2 regions of the Xanthomonas cannabis genome follow, and region 1 is predicted to be linked to the other one. Evidence: predicted binding sites of a transcription regulator. Region 1 holds the regulator's gene; the other holds the start of a gene.

The links. The regulator FliA, encoded in region 1, starts transcription of late flagellar genes. The targets are predictions, from matches to a motif close to TAAAGTTTNNCNNNCNNNGGCCGATAA.
Positions count from the first base shown of each region.
Region 2: the regulator FliA is predicted to act here: its motif matches at 8,934-8,960, upstream of RZV17_RS03215 (GGDEF domain-containing protein).

Region 1 covers NZ_CP136580.1:2,274,792-2,290,613, reverse strand. The annotation lists gene flhB (flagellar biosynthesis protein FlhB) at 1-270, shown strand, start outside; gene flhA (flagellar biosynthesis protein FlhA) at 288-2,360, shown strand; gene flhF (flagellar biosynthesis protein FlhF) at 2,998-4,680, shown strand; gene RZV17_RS09735 (MinD/ParA family protein) at 4,667-5,551, shown strand; gene RZV17_RS09730 (RNA polymerase sigma factor FliA) at 5,548-6,315, shown strand; gene cheY (chemotaxis response regulator CheY) at 6,351-6,743, shown strand; gene RZV17_RS09720 (protein phosphatase CheZ) at 6,743-7,369, shown strand; gene RZV17_RS09715 (chemotaxis protein CheA) at 7,372-9,030, shown strand; gene RZV17_RS09710 (hypothetical protein) at 9,767-9,994, shown strand; gene RZV17_RS09705 (hypothetical protein) at 9,991-10,923, shown strand; partial or broken gene RZV17_RS09700 (IS4 family transposase) at 11,157-11,440, shown strand; gene RZV17_RS09695 (DUF6624 domain-containing protein) at 11,748-12,779, shown strand; gene RZV17_RS09690 (serine hydrolase domain-containing protein) at 12,853-13,782, opposite strand; gene RZV17_RS09685 (hypothetical protein) at 13,779-13,961, opposite strand; gene RZV17_RS09680 (XVIPCD domain-containing protein) at 14,315-15,217, opposite strand; gene RZV17_RS09675 (hypothetical protein) at 15,322-15,822, opposite strand, start outside.
Region 2 covers NZ_CP136580.1:756,208-772,029, forward strand. The annotation lists gene RZV17_RS03190 (pitrilysin family protein) at 1-262, opposite strand, end outside; gene RZV17_RS03195 (PAS domain S-box protein) at 321-3,044, shown strand; gene RZV17_RS03200 (methyl-accepting chemotaxis protein) at 3,169-5,301, opposite strand; gene RZV17_RS03205 (cellulase family glycosylhydrolase) at 5,696-7,138, opposite strand; gene RZV17_RS03210 (SulP family inorganic anion transporter) at 7,348-8,835, shown strand; gene RZV17_RS03215 (GGDEF domain-containing protein) at 9,078-10,055, shown strand; gene RZV17_RS03220 (M28 family metallopeptidase) at 10,212-11,861, shown strand; gene mdoH (glucans biosynthesis glucosyltransferase MdoH) at 13,628-15,565, shown strand; gene RZV17_RS03230 (alpha/beta hydrolase) at 15,736-15,822, shown strand, end outside.

The sequences.
Region 1 (15,822 bases):
CCGATCGTGGTGGCCAAGGGCGTGGACGAAATGGCCTTCCGCATCCGCGAAGCCTGCGAACAGCACCGGGTGGCGATCGTCACCGCCCCGCCTTTGGCACGCGCCTTGTATAGGGAAGCCCAAATCGGCAAGGAAATTCCCGTGAGACTCTATTCGGTCGTGGCCCAGGCCCTGTCCTACGTCTACCAGTTGCGCGGGTGGAATGGCGGCCCGATGCCGGAACTGCCCTCGCTCGAAGTGGATGAGTTCGGCAAGGGGGCCAGCGCATGAGCGCCCAACCCGCCCCGATGAACGCCCGCCGCGTCATGGAGTTGCTGCGTAACGGCCTGGGTGCCCCGCTGGCCCTGATGGCCATGCTGGCCATGCTGATGGTGCCGCTGGCCGCGCCGGTGCTGGACGCGCTGTTCACCTTCAACATCGCCATCTCCCTGATGGTGCTGCTGGCGGTGGTGTACGTGCAGCGCCCGCTGGAATTCACCATTTTCCCCATCGTGCTGTTGATGACCACGATGCTGCGGCTGGCGCTGAACGTGGCCTCCAGCCGCGTGATCCTGATCAACGGCCAGGACGGCCACGCCGCCGCCGGCAAGGTGATCGAGGCGTTCGGCCAGTTCGTGATCGGCGGCAACTACGCCGTGGGTATCGTGGTGTTCGCGATCCTGACCATCATCAACTTCGTGGTCATCACCAAGGGTGCCGGGCGCGTGTCGGAAGTGACCGCGCGCTTCATCCTGGACGCCATGCCCGGCAAGCAGATGGCCATCGACGCCGACCTCAACGCCGGTTTGCTGACGCGTGAGGAAGCCAAGGCCCGCCGCGAGGAAGTGCGCGAGGAAGCCGACTTCTACGGCGCGATGGACGGTGCCAACAAGTTCATCCGCGGCGACGCCATCGCCGCCATCCTGATCCTGTTCATCAACCTCATCGGCGGCATGGCCGTCGGCATGTTCCAGCACGGCATGAGCTTCGTGGATGCCGCGTCCACCTACACCCTGCTGTCGATCGGCGACGGATTGGTGGCGCAGCTGCCGGCCTTGCTGGTGTCGTCCTCGGTGGCCTTGCTGGTGACCCGCGCCTCGCGGGCGCAGGACATGCGCGGGGCAATGATTAGCCAGGTGTTCGGCCAGCATCGCGCACTGGCGGTGGCCGCGGCCATCCTGGGCCTGGTCGGCCTGGTGCCGGGCATGCCGAACGTCGCGTTTTTGACGCTGGGCCTGATCCTGGGCGTGATCGCCTGGAAAATGTACAAGCGCAGCCTGGTGGCGCCGGCGGCAGGGGATGCGGCCGCCGACCCGCAGGCGGCTGCGGCGGCCACTGCCGCCCAGGCCAGCGCGGAACTGAGCTGGGACGAACTGCGCCCGATCGACCCGCTGGGGCTGGAAGTGGGCTACCGGCTGATCCCGCTGGTGGACAAGCACCAGGGCGGCGAATTGATGGCGCGCATCAAGGGCGTGCGCCGCAAGCTCACCCAGGACATCGGTTTCCTGGTGCCGCCGGTGCATATCCGCGACAACCTGGAGTTGTCGGCCAATGCGTATCGGCTGCTGGTGCACGGCGTGCCGGTGGCCACCGCCGAAATCTACCCCGACCGCGAGCTGGCGCTGGACCCGGGCGGTGCGCTCGGCCAGCTCGACGGCATTCCCGGCAAGGACCCGGCGTTCGGCCTGGACGCCACCTGGATCCAGCCGCATCAGCGCGCCTATGCCGAATCGATGGGCTACACCGTGGTCGACCCGGCCACCGTGGTGGCCACCCATCTGTCGCACCTGATCCGCGAACACGCCCCGGAACTGCTCGGCCACGAAGAAGTGCAGCAGTTGCTGGCAACCCTGGCCAAGACCGCGCCCAAGATGGTCGAGGACCTCACCCCCAAGGCGCTGCCGCTGTCGGTGGTGGTGCGCGTGCTGCAGAACCTGCTGATCGAGCGCATCCCGGTACGCCAGCTGCGCAAGATCGTCGAAGCGCTGGTCGAGCACGCCCCGCACAGCCAGGACCCGGCCACCCTCACCGCAGCGGTACGCACCTCGCTGGGCCGCTTCATCGTGCAGGAGATCGCCGGCATGTCCGCCGAACTGCCGGTGTTCACCCTGGCCCCGCAGCTGGAGCGCGTGCTGCAGGAATCCACCCACGGCAACGGCGTGGCACTGGAACCCGGCCTGGCCGAGCGCCTGCACCAGAGCCTGGCCGATTGCGTGGGCAAGCAGGAAGCCCGCAACGAACCGGCGGTGGTGCTGGTCCCCGGCCAGGTACGCGCGGCGCTGGCCCGCCTGGTCCGCCACAGCGTGCCCAGCCTGTCGGTGCTGGCCTACAGCGAAGTGCCGGAAGACAAGCGCCTGAAGCTGGTCGGCACCATCAGCTAAAGACCAACGGCCCTCATCCGGCGCTGCGCGCCACCTTCTCCCGCCCGCGGGAGAAGGCAACGGGTTGCCAGCGCTGCAGCGGCGTTCCACCAACGCCTCCTTCCCCTGCCTGCAAACGCCTCCCTTCCCCGCCTGTAAATGCCTCCCTTCCCCCGCCTGCGGGGGAAGGTGCCCGAAGGGCGGATGGGGGCAGCAGTCTGGCGATATTCCCGCAGGTAGGACTCGCACGGCACCAACCGCCCCTCATCCGGCGCTGCGCGCCACCTTCTCCCGCCCGCGGGAGAAGGCAACGGGTTGCCAGCGCTGCAGCGGCGCTCCACCAACGCCTGCTTCCCCTGCCTGCAAACGCCTCCCTTCCCCCGCCTGCGGGGGAAGGTGCCCGAAGGGCGGATGGGGGCAGCAGAGGCAGCCGCCGCACGCGCAACCCTCCTGATCGAGCGCCAGAAATCCAGCACTGCGGTTTTGGCACACCACATGCATTAGCTCTGGCGAGACCGCAGACAGCTCCACCGCTGCGGGGCGGATGGCAGGACTTGGAACACAAACGGGACATGCAACTCATGACGCTGGCAACACACCCACATTCATCGCGCACCCGTCCGGCGTCCGGCGGGTCCCGTTCCTGGAGGCACGTGGCATGAAGATCAAACGCTTTGTTGCCCCGGACATGCGCACCGCATTCCGCATGGTGCGTGACGAGCACGGCCCGGATGCGGTGATCCTGTCCAACCGCCGCACCGCCGAAGGCATCGAAATCGTCGCGGCCAGCAATTACGACGAAGAACTGGTGCAGCGCGCCCTTGAAACCGCCCGCGCCGAGACCCCGGCCAGCGCCGCGCCCGCCCAGCAGGCGCCCGTGCAGCAGGCTCCGGTGCAGCAGGCCCCGGCCCAGCCGGCGGCCCGCCCCGCCGCGCCGGTGCATGCTCCGCTGAAGCCAGCCGCCGAGGCCGGCATGAGCCACCGCCAGCGCGTTGCCAGCGCCGCTGAAGAGATGATCGCCGCCATGGCCCTGCGCCAGCCGGTCAGCGTGCCGCGTCAGGCCCCGGTGGCCGCCCCGATCCGCAGCGCCGCGCCGATGCCGGCCGTGCAGGAGCTGGCTGCCCCGGTGGCGCAGCGTCAGGACCATGCGCTGTCGGCGGTGCCGGAACAGCTGTTCGCCGACTTCCTGACCACCGCCCCGGTCCAGCGCCCGGCGCTGCAGACCGCTCCGAGCCCGGCTCCGGCTCCGATCGCTGCCGCCGCCCCGGCCTACGCCGCACATGGCCAGGACGACGACGCCTTCGCCGATGAGGCCGACTTCGATCTGGACGACGCCCTGCCGCAGATCCTGCCGCCGGCTGCGCTGCCGCCGATCGTCGTTGCCCCCGCCGCGCTGGCCGCGGTGCCGGTGGCTGCGGCGCCGGTCGCGCAGAACGATGAAGAACTCAAGCAGCTGCGCGGCGAACTGGCGCTGATGCGGCAGATGATCGAGCGCGAAATGAACCGCCTCACCGACGAGCGCCTGCGCGGCTCCCCGGTGCGTGCGCAGGCCCTGGAGCTGATGGACGACTACGGCTTCGACGCCGGTCTGACCCGCGACATCGCCATGCAGATCCCGGCCGATACCGAATTGCACCGTGGCCGCGGGCTGATGCTGGGCCTGTTGTCCAAGCGCCTGCCGGTGGCCCCGGTCGACCCGCTGGAACGTGGCGGCGTGATCGCCCTGGTCGGCCCGACCGGCGCCGGCAAGACCACCACCATCGCCAAGCTGGCGCAGCGCTTCGCCGCCCAGCACGCCCCGCGCGACGTGGCCCTGGTCACCACCGACACCTTGCGCGTCGGTGGCCGCGAACAGCTGCACAGCTACGGCCGTCAGCTCGGCATCGCCGTGCACGAGGCCGATAGCGCCGAAAGCCTGCTGGAACTGCTGGAGCGTCTGCGCGACTACAAGCTGGTGCTGATCGACACCGCTGGCATGGGCCAGCGCGACCGTGCCCTGGCCGCCCAGCTGAACTGGCTGCGCGCCGCCCAGCAGGTCACCTCGCTGCTGGTGCTGCCCGCCAACTCCCATTTCGCCGACCTCGACGAGGTCGTGCGCCGCTTCGCCCACGCCAAGCCCCAAGGCGTGGTGCTGACCAAACTCGACGAGACCGGCCGCTTCGGCAGCGCCTTGTCGGTGGTGGTCGACCACCAAATGCCCATCACCTGGGTGACTGACGGACAGCGGGTCCCCGACGACCTGCACCGCGCCAATGCCGCCAGTCTCGTTCTTCGTCTTGAAGATTTGCGGCGCGCTGCCGATAAGCCCTGTACTCCGGAGCACAACCATGCAGTCGCGTGAATACGCCAAGCTGACCAACGCCTTCCCCCTGTCGGCGACCCGTCCCGAGCCTTTGGGCCCGGTGCGCACCATTGCCGTGACCGGTGGCAAGGGTGGCGTGGGTAAAACCAACATCTCCGCCAACCTGGCCGTGGCGCTTGCCGACATGGGCAAGCGCACCCTGCTGCTCGACGCCGACCTTGGCCTGGCCAACCTGGATGTGGTCTTGGGACTCTCGCCCAAGTACACCCTGGCCGACCTGATCGCCGGCCGTTGCACGCTCGATGAAGTGATCATCGAAGGCCCCGGCGGCGTGCTGGTGGTGCCGGCCGCGTCCGGTCGCCGCCACATGGCCGAACTGGCCCCGGCCCAGCACATCGGCCTGGTCAACGTGTTCTCCGAACTGGAACGCGACCTGGACGTGATGGTCATCGATACCGCCGCCGGCATCACCGACAGCGTGCTGACCTTCTGCCAGGCCGCCCAGGACACCGTGGTGGTGGTCTGCGACGAGCCGGCCTCGATCACCGACGCCTACGCGCTGATCAAGGTGCTCTCGCGCGAACGCGGCGTGGACCGCCTGCAGATCATCGCCAACATGGTGCGCGACCCCAATGAAGGCCGCCTGCTGTACGACAAGCTCTCCCGGGTCTGCGAAAAGTTCCTTGGCGACGTCTCGCTGAACTATCTCGGCCACGTGCCGCAGGACGACTGGCTGCGCCTGTCGGTGCAGCGTCAGCAACCCGTCATCAAGGCCTACCCGTCCAGTCCGTCGGCGCAGGCGATTGCCGAAATCGCACGCCGTACCTCGCGCTGGCAGGCACCCACCGTGCCGCGCGGCAACGTCGAGTTCTTTGTCGAACGCATCATCCAACGGGGAGTGGCCGCATGAGCACCGCTACCGCCACCACGGCCAGCGCGCAGTACCGCGCCGTGCAGCGCAACAACGCCAACGACGTGGTGACCCAGCACGCCGACCTGGTCCGCCGCATTGCCCACCATCTGGCCGCGCGCCTGCCGGCCAGCGTGGAAGTGGACGACCTGATCCAGGCCGGCATGATCGGCCTGATCGAAGCCTCGCGCAGCTACGACTCCGACCAGGGTGCCTCGTTCGAAACCTATGCCTCGATCCGCATCCGCGGCTCGATGATCGACGAGATCCGCCGGGGCGACTGGGTGCCGCGTTCGGTGCACCGCCGCGCCCGTGACGCCGCTGCTGCCGTGCGCAAGATCGAGCAGAACACCGGCCGCGCCGCCGCCGCCACCGAAGTGGCCGCCGCCATGGAAATGCCGCTGCCCGACTACCTGCGCCTGATGGAAGACGCCGCACGTGGCCAGGTGCTGAGCCTGGAATCGCGCATCGAAGATCACGGCGAGCTGGACACCACCGCCAAGGGTGGCCCCAATCCGCAGCAGATGATGGAGCGTGGCGAATTCGGCCGCGAGCTGGGCAAGGCCATCGGCCAGTTGCCCGAGCGCGAGCAGCTGGTGCTGTCGCTGTACTACGAACAGGAATTGAACCTGAAGGAAATCGGCGCCGTGCTGGGCGTCAGCGAATCGCGCGTGTGCCAGATCCATGGCCAGGCGGTGGTGCGTTTGCGTGGCCGCCTCAAGGTCTTCGAACTGGCCGATGCCGGCGTCGAAGTCGACGACTGAATTTTTCGCGTAATTTTTCGTGTTAGGAGCTTGATGTGAACAAGAACATGCGGATCCTGATCGTGGACGACTTCTCGACGATGCGACGCATCGTCAAGAATCTGTTGGCGGATCTCGGCTTCACCAATACCGCAGAGGCCGAAGACGGCAACAGCGCGCTGGCCGCGTTGCGCGCGGGCCCGTTCGACTTCGTGGTGACGGACTGGAACATGCCCGGCATGACCGGCATCGACCTGCTGCGCAACATCCGCGCCGACGCCAAGCTCAAGCACCTGCCGGTGATGATGGTGACCGCCGAAGCCAAGCGCGAGCAGATCATCGAAGCGGCCCAGTGCGGCGTCAACGGCTACATCATCAAGCCGTTTACCGCGCAGACGCTGGAAGAAAAGCTGGGCAAGGTGTTCGAACGTCTGGCGGCGACCGCCTGATGAACGCCACCGTGGAAACCGATGCCGAACGTGCCGCGTTGATCGAGCGCCTGCAAGGCGCACTCGATGCACTGGAAAGCGGTGACCAGGTCGCCTGGCGGCGCGAGGTCGACCACCTCGCCGCCCTGCGCACGCGCCCGATGATGCAGAGCCTGAGCCGGCTTGCCCGCGAACTTGGCCAGGCGCTGGGCGAGCTGCCCACCGTGCCCGAAGAAGCCGGTGAGCTGGACGATGCCTGCTCGCGCCTGGATCACGTGGTGGAGATGACCGAAAAGGCCAGCCACCGCACGCTGGACCTGGTCGAGGAATGCCGCGTGCTGGCCAACCAGCTGCGCGATGGCGGCCTCAATCAGGACCAGGGCGCGCTGATGGACAAGATGCGCCACAACCTCACCGAGCTGTCGCTGGCGCAAAGCTATCAGGACCTCAGCGGCCAGATCATCCGCCGCGTGGCCGGCATCGTGCGCCGCGTGCACGAGGGCTTCGGTGCGCTCGGCCTGCCGCCGAAGAATCCCGAGCCGAAGAAAGACGACGGCGGTCTTGCCGGTCCTGCGATCAAGGGCCTGGACCGTCACGCCGTGTCGCAGGACGACGCCGACGATTTGCTGTCCGGATTGGGGTTGTAACCATGAGTGCCGTTCCAGACGATATTGCTGCCGATTTCATCGTCGAGGCCCAGGAAATCCTGGATCGCCTCGGCGAACAGCTGGTGTCGCTGGAACAGGCGCCAGACGAGGCCGACCAGCTCAATGCGGTGTTCCGCGGCTTCCACACGCTCAAGGGCGGCGCCGGCTTCCTGGCGATCAAGCCCATGGTGGAGCTCTGCCACGCCGCTGAAGAAACCCTCGGCATGGCGCGCTCGGGCCAGGCCGTGCTGCAGGCGCATCACTTCGACGCCGCGCAGCAATCGCTGGACTATCTGCAGGCCATGCTGGATGCGATGGGCTCTGGCGAAACCGTACCGCATGCACCGGCCACGCTGATCGCGCAGTTCGATGCCAAGAGCGGCCCGCCGGCGGTCAAGGCCGCGCCCAAGGCAGCCACTGCCAAACCGGCGACTGCCGCACATGCCGACGATGCGCATGCGCCCGCTCCCAAGGCGGCCGGCAAAGGCGCGGCCAAGGGTGGCGCGGAAGCCGAGCAGACCGTGCGCGTGGACACCAAGCGCCTGGATGCCATCGTCAATCTGATCGGCGAGCTGGTGCTCTCGCGCAACCGTCTGAAGACCTTGCGCACCCGCCTGCGCGACGAAGAACTCGACCGTGCCGTCAGCACGCTCGACATCGCCACCGCGCGCCTGCAGACCGCGGTGATGCGTACCCGCATGCAGCCGGTGAGCAAGGTGTTTTCGCGTTTCCCCAAGGTGGCCCGCGACGTCGCGCGCACCCTGTCCAAGGAAGTGGAACTGGAACTAATCGGCGCCGAAACCGAGCTCGATCGTAATCTTGTCGAAGCCCTGGCCGATCCCCTGGTGCACCTGGTGCGCAACGCCATCGACCACGGCATCGAATCGCCTGCCCTGCGCGAAGCCACCGGCAAGCCGCGCAGCGGCCATGTGCGCCTGTCGGCGCAGCAGGAAGGCGACTACGTCAGCATCGAAATCCAGGACGACGGTGCCGGCATCGACCCGGAGCGGCTGCGCGAGATCGCGCGCGGCAAGGGCCTGATCGACGCCGAGGCCGCGGCCCGCCTGAGCACCGACGAGTGCCTGCATCTGATCTTCATGCCGGGCTTTTCGACCAAGGCCGAGGTGACCGACATCTCCGGCCGCGGCGTGGGCATGGACGTGGTGCAATCGCGTATCCGCGAACTCAGCGGGCAGATCCAGATCCAGTCCGAACTGGGCCGCGGCAGCCGCTTCATGATCCGCGTGCCACTGACGCTGGCCATCTTGCCGACCCTGCTGGTGCAGGCCGGCGAAGCCGTCTATGCCTTGCCGCTGGCCCGCGTGGTGGAAGTGCTGCACGCCCCACAGACCTCGCTGGGCTGGTTCGACGGCCGCGCCGTGCTGGACCGCCGCTCGCACACCTTGCCGCTGATCGACCTGCGCCGCTGGCTGGGCGTGCCGGCCGAACAACCGCCGCTATTGACGGTGGTGCTGCTGCAGGCCGGCGAAACCCGCTTCGGCCTGGTGGTGGACCAGGTCCGCGGCCGCGAGGAAGTGGTGATCAAGCCCCTGCCCCGTGCCCTGCGCGGCCTGCCCGGCTACGCCGGCGCCACCCTGATCGGCGACGGCCGCATGGCGCTGATCCTGGATGTGGATGGGCTGCGTTCCAGCGATCATTGAGGTTGGGGATTCGGGATTCGGGATTCGGGATTCGGGAATCGGGAATCGGGAATCGGGAATCGTCAAGACGATCCTGGTTTGCCTGATCTAACGACAACGGCCGCGTACTGCGGTCGTTGTCGTTTCACTACCAGCATCGCTGTTGATCTATGTCGCTACGCGCGCAGGCATGGGCGCGATGGTCTGGCGACGGTCAGGCTGCCGTGGAAGTGAACCTGGAACTGATATTTCTGGGCTACCTCCCCACCGCGCTTTCGTTGGGCACTAAGTTGCCGTACTGTAAAGGGCAGGCGAAGGCAGCCACGTGGAGCGTATTGCCACGGCCGACCTGAGCTAGGAACGGATACCGTGCTTACTCTGGAGAGCCTAGGGCCTTATGCCAATCCCACACTTCGGACTCAATGGCGTTCTTCCGCCCTATGTTGGTGCGAACGGCCCAGGCGGGCAGCCAGAAGACATGTCGCCTTACGCGGTGTCTGCGCTCGAGGTAGTGACTACCCTAGGTCATACTGAGCGACGAAGAGAAATACTGCGTGGCTGGCTTGATCACAGAGCCGCGCTCAGAGCGCTGGGGTTCGATCAGGGTTTTCAATGGTTGGATGGAAGCTTTCTAGAGCAAAAAGAGCCCAATGATCTGGATCTTCTAAGCTTCTTGTTCCGGCCGCAGACGGCTCTGACTGCCAAAGAACTGGCGCGGCTAATGTACGCAAACAGGGGGGTTTTCGAGCGTAGACTCGTGAAGACTACTTACAAACTCGATGCCTTCTTTACGGATATGAATGCGAGTCCGATTGGACTGGTGAATTTCACCCGGTATTACCTTGGACTGTTCTCTCATAGGCGTGGTGATGACATATGGAAGGGCATGCTTCAAGTAGGACTAGCTGATATTGCTGACGACAATGCGGCGCAAGCAGTCCTTGGGCCGGCGCCATTGGTATCGAGCCAAGGGGTAAGCCCGTGAGCAGCCTCAAGAAGTTAGAGAGGGATTTTACGCAAGCCGACATTGCAGCTGTTACCTCGCTGCTTGATCAGCTGACTGACGAAGACGTGATGGCTAAGTTTAGCCTTGAGGCTCGCCTGGGCGAGCTGCAAGCTTCCCTCGCGAGGATGGAAGAGGCGCCCGATATTGAGGGCGCTTCAGCGGCGCTGTTCTTTGGCGGTCGCCCAGTTATAGGTACCCGCGGGATAGAGACAGAGTTCGGTGGATCTGCCGTAGCTAAATTTCAAGACATCATTGCTAAGGTGATGGCACATGAGGCTGGAAGGCTCGGCCAGCGTGGAGTGGTGCCAAATAAGGGCGCATCGTCGCTGCACATTACAAATGTGGTCCGAGGCTCATTTGGCTTCCTGCTGGAGGAGATCCAAGACCAAGCAGAGATGCTTGATGCCCCTTTAAAGCAGGCGGTCGAAGAGACTTCGAGGATGCTTAGTGCCTTTGGCGAACCCGATGAAGAAGAGTATAGGACCGCAGTAGAGGACATTGATCAGCGAGTCCTGAGCACAGCCAGGGAGTTTTTCGACTTGATGAAAAGTAATGGCGCTACGCTCAGGGTCGTTGCTGGTGACAGAGATAATTCTTTTGGCCCGGAGGCTGTCTCCCGCGCGGCGGAGCGTGCTCAGTCCACCTCAGTAGAGGAGCGCGATGAGTTCATTCATGGGCAACTGTCGGGCACCTTGCCGGACGCTCATCAGTTCGAGTTTCGCCGGCAAACTGACGGTGTAGCAATTCGCGGTAAGATCGTAAGGTCCTATACGACTGAAGAGCTGCTGCGATTCAATCGCGAGTGTGTGAACCAAGATGCGGTCGCGAAGGTGAGAGTTAACAGGGTGAGACGGAATGGGGAAGTGGTACGCGAGAAGTACATGCTATTGGAGCTAGAAATGCAGTGATGTGGAGCAGTCGGATCCCTGCGTTTCGCCCTCGGCGCAGTGGTTTTATTTGACGATTCCTTTCGTAGCGCTCCCTCCCGATTGCTGAGGCTACCCGGTTCTGAGGTATCCCCACATTTCTTCCTACGAGATCAAGCACTTGGCGCATCAGTATGTTGAAGAAGACGCGCGCATGGGGCACGCTTCAAGGTGACCACGCTTCAAGGTGACTAAGCCAGAGAAGAGTGCCGACCATGTGCGCCAGCGAAGTATTGCAGAAGTGCCTGTCTAACTCACTCTCCGGGATGCATGCATTACGCCAGCGCGCCTTGGTGCGCGCCGTTGAAGCGCTGGTGCATGGAGGCCGGCTGACGCTGATCGACATCGCACGCGCGTGGCCCAGGGCGACGCGGGTACGTGCACCCTCAAGGCCTGCGATCGTCTGCTGGGCAATCGCACGTTGTACGCCGAGCGATCGGTGATCGAGCGGGACATGGCACATCGGCTATTGCGCGGGGCGCAGCCGGTGATCGTGATCAAATAACGGTTCCAGGTTCACTTCTTTAGGAGATGATAGGGAAGTCCGGAGCCAGTTTTCGTGGATGGCTCTCAACCCAAGGAGGTCCTCCCGATGTCCAAGCAAGAATCGAAGCAGCATGGTACGACCGGGTCTTTCCGCCTGCTGAGCAATAACCTGCACGCGAACCGACCGATGCACAGCTCAATGCCGTATCTGGTGCACCACGTCGCGGACCCGCTATGCAGCCGCAGAGGCAAACTTAAGCAACATCGCCGTTGACGATGCGGATGCCTGACCGAGCACGCCCTCCCTTACGGTTTGTGACATGAATGATGGAACGTCGTTATTGTTACGCATGGGTGTGGTCGTGATGCTGACCGGCAGCAGTCTGCCCGTCAGCGCTACCGCCGCTGCGCCCGTCCTGCTGGATCAGGTCCCGTCGGATGCGGTGGTTGATCTTGCATCGCTGCAATGGGTTGCTCCTCGGTTCTCCGCCGACGCGGCCGAGCGTACGCAATGGGATTCGCTGCTCGCGTGGGCGCGAGGTCCGGCAAGCGAGTCGGAGACACAACGTCTGCGAGAAGCGTTTGCGGACCGTGGCGTAGATGCGTCGGCGCTGCCCCGCAGATGCTATGGCAACCATCGATGCGCGCTGGTAGTCAGCGCCGAAGCCACGGCAGCTGATGTTGCTTCATTGGACGCGTTTGTTACTGCCGCGCGGCAGGCGCAGCCCTATGTGGCTACGTACCGGCAAGTCGCAACCGCGGTCGATGCCATTCACAAAGTCCGTGACGACGCGGATTCGGCCACCAAGGATGCCAAGGAGCTTGGGCGTCGATTCGCACAAGATCAAGTGTTGAGATACGCTTTTGATTCGCTACCGGGTCATGGTGAGGAGGCGATCGGCACTCCCACGTTTGCCTTATATGCATTTGCGCTCGAGGCGGACCTGCGCTTGCTGGACGACAGCAATATCCTGTACGCCCAGGAGCAGATTGCCCGCTATGGAGGTTGGCCTGCGCCGCCGAGGATCAGCGAGGACATGCAGCAGCAACTGTGGGCGCTCGTGCAGCACGGCGACCATCGCCCTGAGCTGCAGTACAACGCGCTGCAGGCCTTGCAACGGAGTTACGAGGGTCGTGCCCTGCCCCGTCAGTATGCTTTCCTACATGATCGGGTGATGCTTAAGTTGACCGGCAGGCAGCGTTACGGCACGCAGGTGACGTGCGTCGACGGAAAGCGTGTGGCGCAACCGCTTGATGGCAGCGGTGATGTGGACGCGCTGCGCACGAGCGTAGGGATGGATTCGCTCGCAGATTATCTCAAGGACTTTCCGAGTTGCACTGCGGCACCATGATGCGGGAGCTTGGGATGCCCTGAGGCTGTAGTCCGGATGGTGAAAGAAATGAACCTGGAACCGTTATGGGGTTTTAGAAAAACGGGGGAACATGCGAGCCAGCTGGCGCAAGCATCCCAAGCGCAATATCATCAACTCCAAGACCCGATGTTCTGTTGATAAACGCGATTGTGGCGACGCGCGTGTCGGCGTTGAAGCCCATGAAGCTACGAACGCCGCCGCCATTTCCATTGCTCCAAGCTATACTCTGGCCATCCGGATGGACCTTCCGCCAGCCGATACCCATTCTGGTATCGGTATTATCGCCCGGCCTATCTACGGTCAGCATCATTGATGCCGCCCGCGAGAGGGGACCGCTTTCTTTGTTTGTCCAAAGTGTCATGAATTTCGACAGATCCCTCACCGTCGAAAAAAGGCCGCCTGCCGGCGCAAGCGCACCAAATTCCCAGGGTTGAGCCGAGTGGAAGTCCGCATCGTAACCCCAAATTTCCCGGTGCTGCATCGCCGTTGATAGAGTAAGCGTAGTCTCGTCCATACGAAGCGGTTCAAGAATGCGAGCTCGCAAGAGGTCAGCATACGTTTTGCCAAGGCGATGTGACAACGCGTAACCCAATAACGCGTAGTCAAAATTCGAGTATTCAAAACTCGACCCCGGTAAGCGCGTGAGATGGACACGACCTAAATCAGCACAAAGATCGCTCTCGGTGTAGCCGGCATAGGGGTTGCCTTGACTGAGGCCGGTGCGACTGGATGGCCGAAGTGGTAGCCCACTCGTATGAGTGGCTAAATCGAGAAGCGTGATTTCATTCCCGTCGAAGGTGGCGGGAGGAACTGCAATGTACATTGATAGTGGATCGACGAGATTCACTTCACCCCGTTGAACGCAGTCAGCAAGTAATAGTGCCGTGAATATCTTGGTTAGCGAGGCGATCTGAAATACTGACCGATCATTCGGCTGTTGGAGTTTACCTAGGCCAACCGTTCCGTAGTGGAAGGTCTTCAATTCGCCTGCGCGTACCACCCCCAATACGGCCCGGTGCCCTGCTTTTCCTCGGCTACGCGACGGCGAAGGGCCGAGGACACGCTATCAGCTTCAATTCCGGGTTTGGCAAAGCTACGCATCGGCAGGGCCATGGATAATGCCGCAGCCAAAACAGTGCGGCGTTTAATTGAGGCGACCATTTTTACTCCTCACTCCAACATCAGCGTTTGAGCCATGCAGAGGGTATCACCCTGTTCGGACGGATGCTTCCTGTCCGAATACGCGACGTTGTATGGTGTCGCCACCTCGCAAGACAGAAATCTCTCGCCGGTTTGGTGATACGGCTAAGCGGCGAGAATCGCTTTAGCTGCTTCGAAACCAGCCTTTCCGCATTCCACCAATCCCGGCCATTCAACAATGGCATCTATTTGTCGAATAACGGGTCCAAAGCTCAGGGTCAGGTTGAATTTCTTTAGTGAATCTTACCCCGCTCTTTTGGCTGCCGTGGAAGTGAACCTGGAACCGTTATTTCGATCCGTTATTTCACTAGCCCTCACACCATCCGGTGTTGAGGGGCAATCGACTGCTCTCGCTGTTGCTCTTGCTGCTGGGATTGCTGTTGGCGCTGAGTTTCGCCCAAGGCCTGTAATTGCGCCAAGGATTGCTCGACGGGCTGCGCAATCGCATCGCTCGTCTTCATATGCGCCATCTTGTGAGCGGGATCGTTCAACGCACCTTCCACAACGAAGACGTTCTCGCCCTGCCGCACGGACTTGGTGTTCTCGCTCAGCACGACATGATCGATTCGCGACAGCCCGTTCTCTTTGGCTAAATACGCGCTGCTCGCTGCCAGCCGTGCGCTGTTGTCGTCGTACTCGCGGCCGAGACCTTGCTCAAGGCGGCGAACGGCTTCTTCTGCTTGGTGATGCAGCGGATCTGTTGGCAGCACTCTCGCGAGCTGTGTTGCTTCCTGTAGTGGAGATACCTGCTCACCGGGCGGCTGCGCCTCACCAATCACCTTCTGCCAAAGTTCCTGCTTGGGCTTCGGATTGTTGTGCTCCTTATTCAACTCACTTTTAGGCATAGGAGCAGGAATGCTCTTGATATCATCTACATTTTCTACGGGCCTGATATCCCCCTCAAAGCTTTTATCAACTCCATCTTTTGTCTTCCGGTGCAGTCCAGCGTGATTGAGCGCATCCCATGTGAAGTCGATACAACTGTTTCTAGCACCGTGATATTCCATATTGAACCCGTGCTTAGCAGGGGCCGCGCCGAAGGCCTCCAGCTTTTCATACTGCGCTTTATCGATCTCCATCGTGCGTGAGTAATATGGTTTTTGGTAGGTATCGACGTCATTGAACGAAACTTTTCCTGGCCCGCTAGCCTCGCCATGCTTGATGGGCGAGAACCCATAACTTTTAACAGTCGTTCCGTCGTCAATCGAGTAGTACATATGGCCACCGAAGGATGTGCCTCCGGCCATCAACGGCGTACCTGCGGCAGCGACGTAGACAGTGACTGCATAGCGCTTTTCATGATCATCCATGCTCATTCCCCTCACTTTCCTTTGTAGGTGTAAGCGACAAGAAGTTGAGCATTAGCCGCAACCAGCGCCTCGGCGTTCTGATCAAAGCGCAGTTTGAGCCGATAACGGCCTGGCTGGACAGCATTGCTATAGCCGAACGCCAACTCCCTGGACGCGGTCTGTTCAGTAGACAAACCGGCGTCCTGCAGCGTCGTACCGTCCGCATCAAAAGCGAACAGACCAGGAGCCATACCATCAGCTGACAAGGGAATGGACGCCTGCTGCCCTACTCCCACACGCTGACTACGCTGCAATTCCACGGAGACCGGACCGGATGGTTCAATACGTTCCAAGTGGAGCTCGGCCGAAACACCAGCGCTAATCAGCCTGTCAGCACTTTGGGAGACGGCAGTTGGATCGACACCGGTGATCCGCACACCGATGAAAACGGGAGGAGTCGCGTCGTCGGGCAGTGCGGGCACATCAAATTCCAGCTCTGTAGGCCCACGATCATGTGGGGTCAAACTCCGTAC
Region 2 (15,822 bases), 1.5 Mb from region 1:
CAAAGCCGGTCTTGCCGGCCGGCTCGTCGCCGGAACCGATGTGGTACCAGATGCTCACCGCCACCACCGGCGCCTTGTGGTCTTCATGCACCACCACGGTCAGGCCGTTGGGCAGGGTGAAGCGGGTGTAGGCGATGTCGGGAATGGCGCTGCTGGCCGCGCTCTTGGCCAGGCTGGCCGGGGCGGCAGCGACGGCGGGGGCAACGGTACCGGTGGCGACACCGAGCACACCGGCGATCAACAGGGACAGCGGACGCAGCATGTGACACTCCAGAACAGGGCAATCGGCCGAGGGTAGTGGCTGCTTGGCGGCGCCGCAAATGCAGGGCTGTGGACCACGCGTTTGGCTGCCGGTTAAGCGGGCGCCGCCGCACGTGCTCAAGTTGACCATCGCTTCGCCGTTACTTCGGGCGACCTACCCTCGCCAGACGCTACCCGCCAAGCACGCCATGACCGTCCTGTTGCCGCCCGTGCCGATTCCCGCCGACGACGCCCTGCGCGTGGACGCGGTGCGTCGGCTGGGCGTGCTGGATACCGAGGCCGAGGCCGAATTCGACGACATCGCCTGGCTGGCGGCGCATGTCACCGGGGCGCCGATGGCGCTGGTGTCGCTGCTGGACGCCGACCGCCAGTGGTTCAAGGCACGCTGCGGCACCGACCTGGAAGGCACCCCGCGCAGTGTGTCGTTCTGTTCGCACACGGTGATGGGCACCGAACTGATGGAGGTGCCGGACGCAGAGGCCGACCCGCGCTTTGCGCAGAACCCGTTGGTGACGGCGGCCCCTGGCGTGCGCTCATACGTGGGCGTGCCGTTGATCGGCCGCGAGGGCTACGCCTACGGCACCTTGTGCACACTCAGTACCAAATCGCGCGTGCTCGATGAACAGCAGAAGCAGGCCTTGATCCGGCTGGCGCGCCAGGCCGCCAAGCAGCTGGAGGCGCGCCGCGACCGGCTGGCCGCGCAGGCGCAGCGGCAGACCCTGAGCATGTTGCTGGAAGCCATGCCTGACGGCGTGGTGGCCTGCGGCACCGACGGGTTGCTGCGCGAGTTCAACCATGCCGCGCGACAATGGCATGGCACCGACCCGCGGGTGCTGCCGCCGGCGCAATGGGCGCAGCATTTCGACCTGTATACCGCCGACGGCAACGGCTTGCTGCCCACCGAGGCCATTCCGCTGGTGCGCGCCTGGCGCGGCGAACACGTGCGCAACGCCGAGCTGGTGATCCGTGCCAACGGGCAGGCGGCGCGCACCGTGCTGTGCAACGCGGACCCGGTGGTCGGCGACCAGGGCACCGCGCTGGGCGCGGTGTGCGTGATGCACGACATCACCGAGCTCAGGGATGCGTCGGCAGCCTTGTCTGCCGAGCGCGCGCGGCTGCAGGCGCTGGTGGATGCCTCGCAGGACGTGGCGATCATCGCCTTCGATCCGCATGGCCGGATCGAGTTGTTCAACCCCGGTGCCGAGCAACTGCTGGGCTACACCGCCGAGGAGGTGCTGGGCCGCTGCCCGGCGCAGTTCCACCTGCAGGCCGAGCTGGACCGCCACATGGCCACGCTGGCGTTGTCGCCTGCGTCGTACGTGAAGCTGGCGGCGGCCGCTGCCGGCGATGTGCTGGCAGAGGAACTCTGGACGCTGGTGCGCAAGGACGGTGAATTGCGCCGCGTGCGGCTGTGCTTCAACGTCATCCACGACGCACAGCAGGGGTTGGCCGGATACCTGGCCATGGCCATCGACGTCACCGCCGAGCTGCAGGCACAGGCGGCCGCGCAGCTGGCCGCCGAACGTTTCACCGGTGCCTTCGAAACCGCGCCGCAGGGCATGGCGATCGTCTCGCTGGATGGCACGTGGCGCGACGTCAATCCCTCCCTGTGCAGCATTCTTGGCTATCCGCGCGAGCAGCTGTTGCGCACCACCTTCCAGCAGATCACCCATCCGGACGACCTGCAGCTGGATCTGCAGCTGGTGCAGGAATTGATCGACGGCAAGCGCGACAGCTACAGCCTGGCCAAGCGCTACATCAGCCAGCACGGGGCGGTGATCTGGGCACAGCTGTCGGTGTCGCTGGTGCGCGACGGCAGCGGTGCGCCGGTGCATTTCGTCTCGCAGATCCAGGACGTCACCGAGCGCCATGTCGCAGCCGAGCGGCTGGCCGAAAGCGAAACCCGGCTACGCGCGATCAGCGATGCCACCCCGGCGTTGGTCAGCCAGTTCGATGCCGAGCAACGCTGCCTGTTCGCCAACCAGGCACACCGCGACTGGCTGGGCGTGGAGCCGGCCAGCCTGGTCGGGTCACCCATCACCCGTCTGCTCGGCACGCCGCTCAGCGGCCCGGCACGGGCGGCACTGGCACAGGTGGCCGACGGCCAACGTGCCAGTTTCGAGCATGTGCTGCAGGTGGGCGGCAGCGCCCGCGATGTGGAGATCACCCTGGTGCCGGAAACGGTGGGCACGTCGGCGGGCACGCAGGGATTCTTCCTGATGGCCCAGGACGTCACCGCGCACAAGACGCTGCACCGGCTGATGCACGAACGCGCCACCCGCGATGCGTTGACCGGCCTGCCCAATCGCCACGCCTGGACCGAGGCGCTGCAGGCGGCGGTGCTGCAGGCGCATCAGCTGCAGCGCGCGGTGGCGGTGATGTTCCTGGATCTGGATGGCTTCAAGCGCATCAACGATACCTATGGCCACCGCGCCGGCGACGCGGTGCTGGTGGGGTTCGGCCAGTGTCTCCAGCGCGCGGTGGAAGGCCGCTACCTGGTGGCGCGTCTGGCCGGCGATGAATTCGTGGTGCTGCTGGACAATCTGCAGACACCGCAGATGGACTGCGCCACGGTGGCCGAGCGCATCCGCCAGGCCGCGGCGGCGGGAGCGATGTTTGGCGGGCAGTGGTTGCCGATCCAGCCCAGCATCGGCGTGGCCTGGCAGCACGGCGATCAGGCCGAGGCCGCAAGCCTGATGCACGCCGCGGACGAAGCGATGTATGCGGCGAAAAATGCGCGCTGCAAAGACACCGCGACGAACGGCCGCGACGCTACGCGTTGAAGACGCAATGCGTTGAAGAAGTGGGTCATTGACGGCGCGTCGCTGTTCCTTCTCCCCTCGGGAGAAGGTGCCCGAAGGGCGGATGAGGGTACGTCAGCCGATGCGGTGATGGCAGTCGCCCGTTCTACGCTGCCTGAGCGGCGCCGTGGCGCTGCGTCGACCCAGGCTGCGCCGGCACCAACCGGAACACCGCCACCGCACGGGTCAGATCCGCCGCCTGGTCTTCCATGCTGCGCGCTGCCGCGGTGGCTTCTTCAACCAGGGCGGCGTTTTGCTGGGTCATTTCGTCCAGCTGCATCACCGTGGTGCTGACCTGTTCGATGCCGGCGCTTTGTTCGGTACTGGCGGCGGTGATCTCGGCCATGATGTCGGTGACGCGCTTCACCGAGCTGACCACCTCGGTCATGGTACTGCCGGCCTGTTGCACCAGGCTCGAGCCTTGCGCCACTTTGTCCACCGAATCGGAAATCAGCTGTTTGATCTCCTTGGCGGCACCGGCCGAGCGCTGCGCCAGGGCGCGCACTTCGGTGGCCACCACGGCAAAGCCGCGGCCTTGTTCGCCCGCGCGCGCCGCTTCCACGGCCGCATTCAACGCCAGGATATTGGTCTGGAAGGCGATGCCGTCGATCACCCCGATGATGTCGGAAATGCGGGCCGACGATTGCGTGATCGCCTGCATGGTGCTCACCACTTCCTGCACCACGCGGCCACCGCTTTCGGCCACCTCGCCGGTGCCCTTGACCAGCTGATTGGCCTGGCGTGCGTTGTCCGCGTTCTGGCGCACGGTGGAGGTGAGTTCTTCCATCGAGGCGGCGGTTTCTTCCAGGTTTGCAGCCTGGTGTTCGGTGCGCGTGGACAGGTCGGCATTGCCGCTGGCGATCTCGCCTGCCGCGGTGTTGATCATTTCGGCCGAATGCTGGATGCCCTGCACGATGCCGGTCAATTGAATGGCGGTGCGGTTGGCCGCATTGGCCAGACGCCCGAACGCGCCCTCGTAATGCGACTCCACGCGTTGCGACAGATCGCCGTCGGCGATGGCGGCCATGATGCGGCCCACATCGTCCAGCCCCGCGTCGGCCTGCTGCATCAGCCGGTTCAAGGCCTGCACCATTTCCGCAAACGCAAACTGGTAGCGCGATTGATCGCCCCGTGCAGAGAAATCGCCGCGCGCGGCCGCATCGGCCAGGCGTGCGATATCGCCATTGATGGCGGACAGATTGTCTTTGACGGTATCCAGCGCTTGATGCAGTGCGGCGCGCTGGCCGGGCAGGCGACGCATGTCGCGGCGCAGGTCGCCGCGGCCGTACTCGCTCATCACGTCCATCGCTTCATTGATGGCATCCAGATGTTCGAACACCACCGTGTTCACGCCGTGCGCCAGCGTGCCGTAATCGCCGGGGAAATCCTCCGGAATGCGGTGCGCGATGTTCTCGCCCTGCTGCAGCCGGATCATGGTCTGCATCTCATCGTTGAAGCGCTGCAGCTGGTTCTGCATCTGCTGCATGCTGTGCATCAGCTGGCCGGTTTCATCGCGCGATTCAACGCGGATGTCGTTGTCGAAGCGGCCCGAGGCAATCGCTTCCGCCGTGCGCGAAGCGGCACGCAGCGGCGCAGCCATGGCCGAGGCGATCAACCAGCACAGGCCGATCACCAGCGCCACCAATGCGCCACCGATCAAGGTCAAGGTGCGCGTGAATCCCCAGGCCTGCACTTGAATGTCTTCGGCATACACGCCCATCACCAGGACCCAGTTCCAGGCCGGGAAGGTCTTGGCGTAACTGATCTTCGGCAGCTGTTCTTGTTTGCCCGGCTTGGGTGCGTCGTAATAGCTGAAGCCGTCGCCGCTATCGATGGCGGTCTTGATGTCGCGATACACGTATTGCCCGGCATCGCTCTTGTAGTCGCTCATGTCGGTGCCGACGGCGCGCTTGGGATGCATCAGGATGCGCATCTGCGGGTCGACGATGAAGAAATAATCCACGCCGTCGTTGGTGCGCATGTCCGCCAAGGTGGTGCGCGCCGCTTCCTTGGCCTGGTCCAGGCTGAGTTCGCCGGCTTTGACCTTGTCGGCGTAGTGCTGCATCACGGTGAGGCCCATCTCCACCTCGGTCCTGACGCTGAGCTTGCGTGCCTCGATCAGGTCCAGGTACTGCAGGCGCGCGGCGGCCATCGCCAGCAGGATCACGCCCACCGTCAACAGCGTGCACAACAGCACGAACTTGCGCGTGAGCGGGAGATTGGCAACGTGACGACGCAACAGGGAGACAACGGGCATGACAACGACATCCAGAACGCGCCGAAGCGCTATGTCATGGATAGCGGCTGATGCACGCAGGTGTTGAACACTATCTGCGGCAGCGCCTGCTTGGGCGAGACATTCGATAGGTGATGCGCGATGCGGAATGTGCGGATGTATTCTGCGTCACTGCCATGTAGGAGCGCCCTTGGGCGCGATGCGGCGTTATCGACAACGCTGCATCGCGCCCAAGGGCGCTCCTGCCTTGTTTCTACAGAAATCTGCTGTAGTCAGCGCGGTTGCAACAACGACATGCATCGATCGAATGCGCTGCATGTCGTCATCGCGCGCAGCGCAGACTGTTGCAGTCTGCGCTGCACCGTTGGGCGCGAGCTGCACGCCCAACGCGTGTCGATCAACCTGCCGCGCAGAAACCGAATTCTGCCGTCGCACCTGCCGCCAGGGTGCGGTTGAAATCCACCCCGCTGGCCTTGAGCGTGGTGCCACTCTGCGACCAGGTGACGTTCCAGGCGTTATTGACGGAGCCGGTGACCGGCAGCGAGATCGCCCAGGTACCGCTGGCGGTGCCGGTGTTGGTGACCTGCACGCGATTGCAGTAGCCACCGTTCCACTGGCTGTCCACGGTCACCTTGGTGCTGAAGCCAGCGCTTGGTGTCGGCGTAGGCGTCGGTGTCGGAGTAGGCGTGGGGGTCGGAGTCGGCGTCGGAGTTGGCGTGGTGGTGCTCACCGTTCCCCACAGCGTCCGCAACAGCGTCATCTTGTCCTGGCGCACGGTGGTCCAGTCATCGCGCAGGATGCCGCCGGTGTCGCCGCTGTTGGGGTTCCACGACCAGTAGAAGCCTTCGTTGATGCCCTTGCTGCGCAGGTACTTCACCAGCGCGTCCTGCCACACCTTGTCGCGCGCATCGCCTTCGCCGTACTTGCCGCCGAACTCGCCCAGCAGCAGCGCGTACTTGCCGGCGAACTGGCCGAAGTGGCGGTCCCAGATGGCCGGCATGTTGTTGGGGAAGTTGCTGTCGTTGAAGTACGACTGCACATACACGTCCGGGCCGTACACGTGCGGCGCCAGCAGCAGGCGGTTGGCCGGAATGTTCAGCGGGGTGCAGGCCAGCGGCTGCAGGTTGCCACCCCAGAAGATGCCGCCGTTGGTCGAGCACACCGGGTTATCGGTAATGCCTTCCACCGCGATGATCCACTTCGGCGCCACGGCCAGCACCGCAGCCGAACCGCGCTCGGCGGCCTTGTTCCAGTCGGTGGCGGCGTTGCCGGTGCCCCAGGTCGCGGCGCCGTGGGGTTCGTTCTTCAGATCCAGGCCGAGCACGTACGGCACGTTCTTGTAGCGGTTGGCCACAAAGCGCAGGTCGGCCAGCCACTGGGCTTCGGTGTAGGAGTCGGTGTACCAGAGCTCGGAGATGCCGGCGCAGTCGGGGGTGTGGTGGTCCAGCAGCACGTACATGCCGCGTGCGTTGAACTCGTTGATCACCTTGTCCAGGATCTGCAGCGAGGTCAGGCCCTGCAGGTCGGCATTGCGGCTGTAGTCGATGCTGCTGGGCATCTGGCCGCTGCGCAGCGTAGCCGGGCAGAACGGCAGACGCACCGCATTGAAGCCCAGGCCCTGCATCTGGACGATCATGTCCTTCCAGTTGCGCGCCCACAGGCCATGCATGACATGGTTGCCGGTCTCGAAACCGAAGACGTTGACGCCCTTGAGCTGAACCACCTTGCCGCTGTCGTCGACAATCTTGTTGTTGCTGATGGAATAGCTGAATGCCGGTGCGGCGGCCAGGGCCAGCGCGGTGGCGAGTGCAAGCGTACTTGCAGTCCTGAAGATGGACATGGTGGTCTCCTAGATGACCGGACTCGACACCCGAGCCCGGTGAGGGGGGCATCTTGGTCTGCGGCAGCGTCGCGTGGCGTGATCGCAGCCACAGAAAGGCGCATTGGCGCACGGGTCACAGGCAGGCTGCGGGCGCGGTCGCTTTCCCGCACACTATTGCCGCTGCGTGCTGTCCGCAGGCTGTCCTTTCTGTCCCCGGAGTGTCCCCGATGTCCCTTTTGCGTGCCGAACTGGCGCAATGGCGCGCCTCACCTGCGCGCGAACTCATGGCCGGTGCGGTCGCCACCTTTGCGCTGATTCCCGAAGTGATCGCGTTCGCGTTCGTGGCGGGCGTCGATCCGCAGGTGGGTCTGTTCGCCTCCTTCGTCATCGGCATCGTGATTGCGTTCTGTGGCGGACGCCCGGCGATGATTTCTGCTGCTGCCGGCTCGGTGGCGCTGGTCGCGGCGCCGCTGGTGGCCGCGCATGGGCTGCCGTATCTGCTGGCCGCCGGCTTGCTGGCCGGCGCGGTGCAGGTCCTGTTCGGCGTGCTGCGGCTGGGCGTGCTGATGCGCTTTGTCAGCAGTTCGGTGCGTACCGGTTTCGTCAACGCGCTGGCGGTACTGATCTTTGCCGCGCAGCTGCCGCATCTGCTCGGCGCCAACATGACCACGTGGGTGATGCTGGGCATGGGCCTTGCGATCATCTACGGCCTGCCGCGGCTCCGCGTGCCCGGGCTGTCGGCGATTCCCTCGCCGCTGCTGTGCATCCTGCTGCTCACCATCGCCGGCAGCGCGCTGCAGTTGCCGCTCAAGACCGTGGCCGACCTGGGCAAGTTGCCGAACGCGCTGCCGTTCCTGCAATGGCCGGCGGTGCCGATGACGCTGGAGACCTTGCGCATCATCGCGCTGCCGGCCTTGGCCATTGCCATGGTGGGCCTGCTCGAATCGCTGATGACCGCGCGCGTGGTCGATGAACTCACCGATACGCCCAGCAACAAGAACCGCGAATGCACCGGGCTGGGCATCGCCAACGCCGCGGCCAGCCTGTTCGGCGGCATTGCCGGCTGCGGCATGATCGGGCAGACCGTGGGCAACGTGAAGTACGGCGGCCGTGGCCGGCTCTCCACCTTGTTTGCCGGCGTGTTCCTGCTGATCCTGATGGTGCTGCTCAAGCCGTGGGTGTCGCAGGTGCCGGTGGTGGCACTGGTGGCGATCATGGTGATGGTGTCGGCGGAGACCTTCGACTGGCGCTCGCTGCGCACCGTGATCACCCATCCGCGCACCTCCAGCGTGGTGATGCTGGCCACGGTGGCGGTGACCTTGATCACCCACAACCTGGCCGCCGGGGTGGCGGTGGGCGTGGTGCTGAGCGGGGTGTTCTTCACCTTCAAGGTGGCCGGCCTGCTGCAGATCGCCCACAGCGACGGCACGGACGGCGTGCGCACCTACACCGTGCGCGGGCAGGTGTTCTTCGCTTCCGCCGATGTGTTCATCGACGCCTTCGACGCACGCGAGGTGCCCGGCCGCGCGGTGGTGATCGATGTGGGCCGCGCGCATTTCTGGGACATCACGGCGGTGGCGGCGCTGGACAAGGTGGTGCAGCGGCTGCGCCATCACGACCTGGAGGTGCAGGTGAAAGGCCTGAATGCCGGCAGCCGGCGGCTGATGCAGCGGCACGCACTGGGCGAAGACGCGCTGGAATCCGCACTGCCCTGAGCCAACAGGCCGAGTCCCCGCTTGGCGCCGTGCGATGCGCTGGCTGGTGTGCCGTGCTGGCTGGCTGGCCCGGTGCTGAGCAGGGCCGGCGAGCGGTCTCAAGTTTGCCTGGCGGGCGCCGATGAACCGGCATCCAGATTGCCGGTCGCTGTCGTGAAGCCTGTGCATTGCCATTCCCGTTGTCGGTCGGCCTGCTGCGTGCGGCACGGCCGGCCTGCGTCCGCGCATCGGCGGGGGCTGCAATGAGCGACGCGCCGTTGCTGGAGCGGATGGTGGACATGACCGCCATCCGCGATGCCGATCTGCTGGACCTGAGCCTGCTGCGCACCATGCGCGAGGTCTGCGCGGCCGAGGAGCTGTCGTTGCTGCGCATCGCGCCGGACGGCCGCACCATGGCCGAAACCCGGCTGCGCGACGACGGCCGCCTGTCGTTGACGGTGGCCGAGCTGAAGGATGCGCAGATGCGCTCCCAGCTGGCCGATGTGCATGGCCCGGGCGAGGCCGTGCAGCTGCATCAGGACGGCCGCGCGCTGCTGGTGTACCCGATGATGGAAGCACGCGGCATCCGCACCTGCCTGCGGGTGGCCGGCGCCCGCCCGCCTGGCGCCGCCGAGCAGGCCATGCTGCAGGGCTTTGCACGCTTCTTCCAGAACTACCGCAGCCTGCTCGACGATGCACAGCGCGATGCCCTGACCGGCCTGCGCAACCGCAAGACCTTCGACGACGTGATCCTGCGCCTGTTCTCCGGGGCGCAGTCCACGACGGAGCAGGGCGTGTGGCTGGGTATCGTGGACATCGATCACTTCAAGCGTGTCAACGACACCTTTGGCCATCTGTACGGCGACGAGGTGCTGCTGCTGGTCGCGCAGCTGATGCAACGCACGTTCCGCCAGGACGACCTGCTGTTCCGCTTTGGCGGCGAGGAGTTCGTGATCGTGTTGCGCGGCGTGGACCGCGAATGCGCGGTCGGCCTGTTCGAGCGCTTTCGTCTGGCCGTGGCCGAGCATGTGTTTCCGCAGGTCGGCCAGGTCACGCTCAGCACCGGCATCGTGGAATTGACCCAGGGCCGTCTGATCAGCCAGTCGCTGGACGAAGCGGACAAGGCGCTGTACTGGGCCAAGCAGCATGGCCGCAACCGCGCGGCCGTGTACGCCGAGCTGGTGGGCAATGGCCAACTTCAGCACGCCACCCAACCCACCGGCAGCGTCGATCTGTTCTAGCGGCGCCCGCCCGGGCCTGTGGCACGCGGAATCGCGTTGGGCAGTCCTGCTGCCCCGGCAATACGCGGCGGCACGACAGCGTGCAGTGCCCGCATGCATCCGCTTGCACCCGCGGCTGGCTACACTCCAGGGCTGTCTGATGATCTGGGGTATGCAATGAAGCGAGTTGCGGTAGGACTCTTGGCAATGGCGGTCTCGACCGCACTGATGGCGGCGGCGCCGACCTTCGATGGCGCGCGCATCTCGCGCGACGTCAAGGAGTTAGCCTCCGATGCCTATGAAGGCCGCGGCCCGGCCACGGCCGGCGAAGACAAGACCATCGCCTATCTGAGCAAGCAATTTGCCGACGCGGGCCTGCAGCCCGGCGGCGATCTCACCGGCGGCAAGCGCCTATGGACCCAGGCGGTGCCGCTGCGGCGCGCCGATATCGTCGGTGCGCCGACCATTGCGCTGGCCAATGCCGGCAAACCGCAGACCCTGACCCAGGGCCAGCAGATCGCCATCCGCGCTGCGCTCGATGGTTCGTCCAAGGTCGACATCGCCAACGCACCACTGGTGTTCGTCGGCTACGGCGTCAAGGCGCCGGAGCGCGACTGGGACGACTTCAAGGGCGTGGACCTGAAGGGCAAGATCGCGGTGGTGCTGATCAACGACCCGGATTTCGAAACCGGCAAGGGCGCCTTCGATGGCGCCGGCATGACCTACTACGGCCGCTGGACCTACAAGTACGAAGAAGGCGCCCGCCAGGGCGCGCTCGGCGTGCTGGTGGTGCACGAAACCGCGCCGGCCTCCTATGGCTGGGACACGGTGGCCAGTTCCAACACCAACACCATGTTCGATGTGGTGCGCGACAACCCGCGCAGCGCGCATCCCACCCTGGAAGGCTGGATCCAGCGCGATCTGGCTGCCGACCTGTTCAAGCACGCCGGGCTGGACTTCGACACCTTGAAGAAGCAGGCGCAGACGCGCGATTTCAAGCCGGTCGAGCTGAAGGGCCAGCGCCTGAGCGCCAGCTACCAGGTCAAGTCCGACGTGATCACCTCGCACAATGTGGTGGCGCGCCTGGAAGGCAGCAAGCGCCCGAACGAAACCCTGATCTACAGCGCGCACTGGGACCACATCGGCGTGGGCAAGCCGGACGCACGCGGCGACACCATCTTCAACGGTGCCTTGGACAACGCCAGCGGCACGGCCGCGTTGCTGGAGCTGGCACGCGGCTTCGCCACCGGACCAAAGCCCGAGCGCTCGGTCGTGTTCCTGGCCGTCACTGCCGAAGAAAAGGGGTTGCTGGGTTCGGAGTTCTACGCCTCCAAGCCGCTGTACCCGCTGGACACCACCGTGGCGGTGATCAACATGGACGGCATGAACCCGTTCGTGCCCTCACGCGATTTCGGCATCTACGGCACCGCCAAGCTCGAGCTGCTCGACCAGCTCAAGCGCGTGGCCGCGCAATCCAAGCTGCGTTACACCCCCGATCCCAAGCCGCAGGCCGGGTATTTCTTCCGTTCCGACCACTTCTCGTTTGCCAAGCGCGGCGTGCCGGCGCTGTCGTATGCGGCCGGGCAGGATTGGGAAGTAGGCGGCGTGGCGGCAGGCAAGGCCGCATCGGACGACTACACCGCCAAGCGCTATCACCAGCAGGGCGACGAGTGGAAGCCGGACTGGACCTTCGCCGGTGCCGCGCGCGATCTGGGCGTGCTGTACACGCTGGGCCAGCAGCTGGCCGATTCGCGTCAATGGCCGAACTGGAGCAGCGATTCGGAGTTCCGCGCCACCCGCGATGCCAGCGAGGCGGCGCGCAAGTAGCAGCCGCTCACCAATTTGCGGGCGGCAAGGGCACCGCCCGCTACCAGACGTGAAGACAGCCAGGTGTTCGCGAGACGCACAGTGCAGGCGTCTCGATCTGATGGCTTAGTACGGAAAGGTCAGGCGCAGAGTGGATCATCTGCGCCTTTGCTGCAGGGGCTCTTGACCAGACTTGAAGATCGCCAAACGCTCGCGATACGCACATTCCTTTGTCTCAACCTGATTGCTCGCTACGGACAGATCAGGCGCAGAGCGGATCATCTGGGCCTTTGCTGCAGGGCCCTTGCCCGCCCACCATCGCAGGACACGCCGCAAGTACATCCATGTAGCTCCTTGGCGGCATCCATGCCGCCAAGGGTCCTGCGACGGTGGGCGGGCAAGGACCAGTGGAGTTGGTCGGTGCGCATGGATACGAACCAGCGACGATCAGGCTGGCGATGCGGTGACCTTGTGCTTGCAATAAAACCACCAGCCAACTGTCTGGCGTGGTGTCCTCGCCGATTGCGGGACCGTGTGGCGGCATGGATGCCGCCACCGAGCCTCCACGGACGGATTCACGGCGTGTCCCGCGAGCGGTGAGGGCGCCGCGCCCTCGACCAAGCTTGAAGATCGCCAAACGAGCGCGATACGCGCGATGCAGGCGTCGCTATCTGATTGCTCGATCCGGACAGATCAGGCGCAGAGCTGATGATCTGCGCCTTCGCTGCAGGGCCCTTGCCCGCCCACCATCGCAGGACACGCTGCAAGTACATCCGTGTAGCTCCGTGGCGGCATCCATGCCGCCAAGGGTCCCGCGACGGTGGGCGGGCAAGGACCAGTCGAGTTGGTCGGTGTGCATAGATTTCAACAGCAACCAGCACACCGTGCGACGCGGTGTCTTTGCTTTTCAACAAAACCGCCAGCCAACTTTCTAGCGTGGTGTCCTCACCGATTGCGGGACCGTGTGGCGGCATGGATGCCGCCACCGAGCCTCCACGGACGGATTCACGGCGTGTCCCGCGAGCGGTGAGGGCACCGCGCCCTCGACAGACTTGAAGATCGCCAAGCGATCGCGAGACGCACGATGCAGTCGTCGCTGCCTGATTGCTCGATCCGGACAGATCAGGCACAGAGCGGACCATCTGCGCCTTTGCTGCAGGGCCCTTGCCCGCCCACCATCGCAGGACACGCTGCAAGTACATCCATGTAGCTCCGTGGCAGCATCCATGCCGCCACAGGGTCCGGCGACGGGGGCGGGCAAGGACCAGTCACGATGGTCGGTGCGCTGTGTCTGCAGTCGGTGCGCAGTGTTTCAACAAGCAGCCGACCAGTCACACCTTACCGTCTAGCTTGACCGAATCCAGCGGCTCGACGCCAGGGCTCCGTCGCTGCAACCGATTGCGCCTAATGGCACGCCACTTGCAATCTTGCGGTATGACAGCCCGGCCAGCGGCTCGTGACAGCGCGTGTGCCAGGCTGCAATCTGTTGGGGTTGCGTTCGGTCGTCACGTCGTAGTCTGCCGCGCGGTCCTCGTCGGGAGGGGCGAAGACTGCACAATGGCCTTCGTTTCCTTTAACGGTCGATTCTTTAGGATGAGCCGCGACGTTGCGTCGCCGCCAGGAGAGTTTGTGCATCGGAGTGGTTTCATAGCTGCCAACACCGCGACCTGGTCGCACGCCGCCGGGTACGTCCTGCATGCGGCGCACCTAGCAACGTCGCTACGCGTTGCGGGGATGGACCTCCCGCATCAGCCCTTACTGTCGCCAGCGTGCGACGGGCAGCCTTGATGGACGGCACCGTGACCCTTCCCCCCGCACCAACCGCAGTCTCTTCCGTTTCCGCCCTCGACGCCGGCCAGCCCACGCTGCCGCCGGAAGCGCCGTTGGCGATGCCCGAGCAAAGCCTGCGCGAAGGCAGCCTGCAGGTTCGCCACCAGCGCACCTCGCCGGTGGGCATCGGTGTGCGCCGCTTCTATCTGATCGGCGGCACCTTCGCCACTACGGCCATTGCGGTGTGGGTGATGCTCAGTGTGCTGTGGCCTGACGGCATCAGCGTGCTGGAAGGCTGCCTGCTCGGCCTGTTCGTGCTGCTGTTCGCGTGGATCGCGATGTCGTTTGCCAGCGCGGTAGCCGGTTTCTTCACCGTGGTGGCGCGCGCCGGGCGCAAGCTCGGCATCGACCCCGAACAACCGCTGCCCACGCTGCGCTCGCGCACCGCGCTGCTGATGCCGACGTATAACGAAGACCCGCGCCGCCTGTTGGCCGGCCTGCAGGCCATCTACGAATCGGTGGCCGAAACCGGCCAGCTGGAGCACTTCGATTTCTTCGTGCTCAGTGACACCACCCGCGACAACATCGGGCGTGCCGAAGAACTGGTTTACAACGAGCTGTGCGACCGCGTCGACGGGCACGGCCGCATCTTCTACCGCCGCCGCGCCGACAATGCCGCACGCAAGGCCGGCAACGTGGCCGACTGGGTGCGCCGGTTCGGTGGCAGCTACCCGCAGATGCTGATCCTGGACGCCGACAGCGTGATGACCGGCGACACCATCGTGCGGCTGGTTGCCGGCATGGAAAACAACCCGGACGTGGGCCTGATCCAGACCCTGCCGGCCGTGGTCAATGGCCAGACCCTGTTCGCCCGCATGCAGCAGTTCGGCGGCCGCGTGTACGGGCCGATCATCGCCTTCGGCGTGGCCTGGTGGCATGGCGCCGAGAGCAACTACTGGGGCCACAACGCCATCATCCGCACCCAGGCCTTCGCCGATCATGCTGGCCTGCCCTCGCTGCGCGGGCGCAAGCCGTTCGGCGGGCATGTGCTCAGCCACGACTTTGTCGAAGCGGCGCTGATGCGCCGTGGCGGCTGGGCCATGCACATGGTGCCGTACCTGCAGGGCAGCTATGAAGAAGGCCCGCCCACGCTCACCGATTTGCTGATCCGCGACCGCCGCTGGTGCCAGGGCAACCTGCAGCATGCCAAGGTGGTCGGCGCCAAGGGCCTGCACTGGATCAGCCGCATGCACATGCTGATCGGCATCGGCCACTATTTCACCGCGCCGATGTGGGGCCTGCTGATGCTGATCGGCATCGGCATTCCGCTGGCGGGCGGCGGCATCGATCTGGCCGGCAACCTGCCGTTCTCGCCGGCGCGCTACTGGCACGGCAGCAGCCAGGGCAATGCGATCTGGATCTTCGTCTGCACCATGTTCGTGCTGCTGGCGCCCAAGCTGCTGGGCTATATCGCCCTGCTGCTCAACCCGCGCGAACTGCGCGCCTGCGGCGGCGCCATCCGCGCCATGCTGAGCATCCTGCTGGAAACCGTGCTGGCTGCCTTGATGGCGCCAGTGGTGATGTACCTGCAGTCGCGCGGCGTGTTCGAAGTGCTGGCCGGCAAGGATTCCGGCTGGGACGCCCAGGTGCGCGACGACGGCAAGCTGTCGTGGCCGGCCTTGCTGCAAAGCTATGGCGGGCTGACCGTGTTCGGCCTGTTCATGGGCGCGGTGGCCTACACGGTGTCGCCGTCGCTGGCGGCCTGGATGGCGCCGGTGATCGTGGGCATGGCGTTGTCGATTCCGGTGGTGGCGCTGACCTCGCTGCGTCGCACCGGCATGGCGCTACGCCGCGCCGGCATTTTCTGCATCCCCGAAGAACTCGACCCGCCCAAGGTGCTGGTGCGTGCGTCCGAGCTGCGCCGCGCCGCCGCGCTGGAACCTTCGCTGATCTGAGTGCCCGCAGGGTGATCCGCCATAGCTGACCGGCGCCTGCCCCGGCGCGCGCGCCGATCGCTGCCGACCCATGTGCCCGCGTCCGGTCCTGCGCTGCGGCGGTCCGGCCCTGGCGTGATCGGGCCGATCCGGCGCGCAAGGCATAATGCCCAGCCCGCAAGCGGAGCTGGATGATGCTGGAAGTGATCGAACGCGAGACCGGACCGAACCCGCAATGGAGCGTGCTGTGGCTGCACGGGCTGGGCGCCGATGGCAGC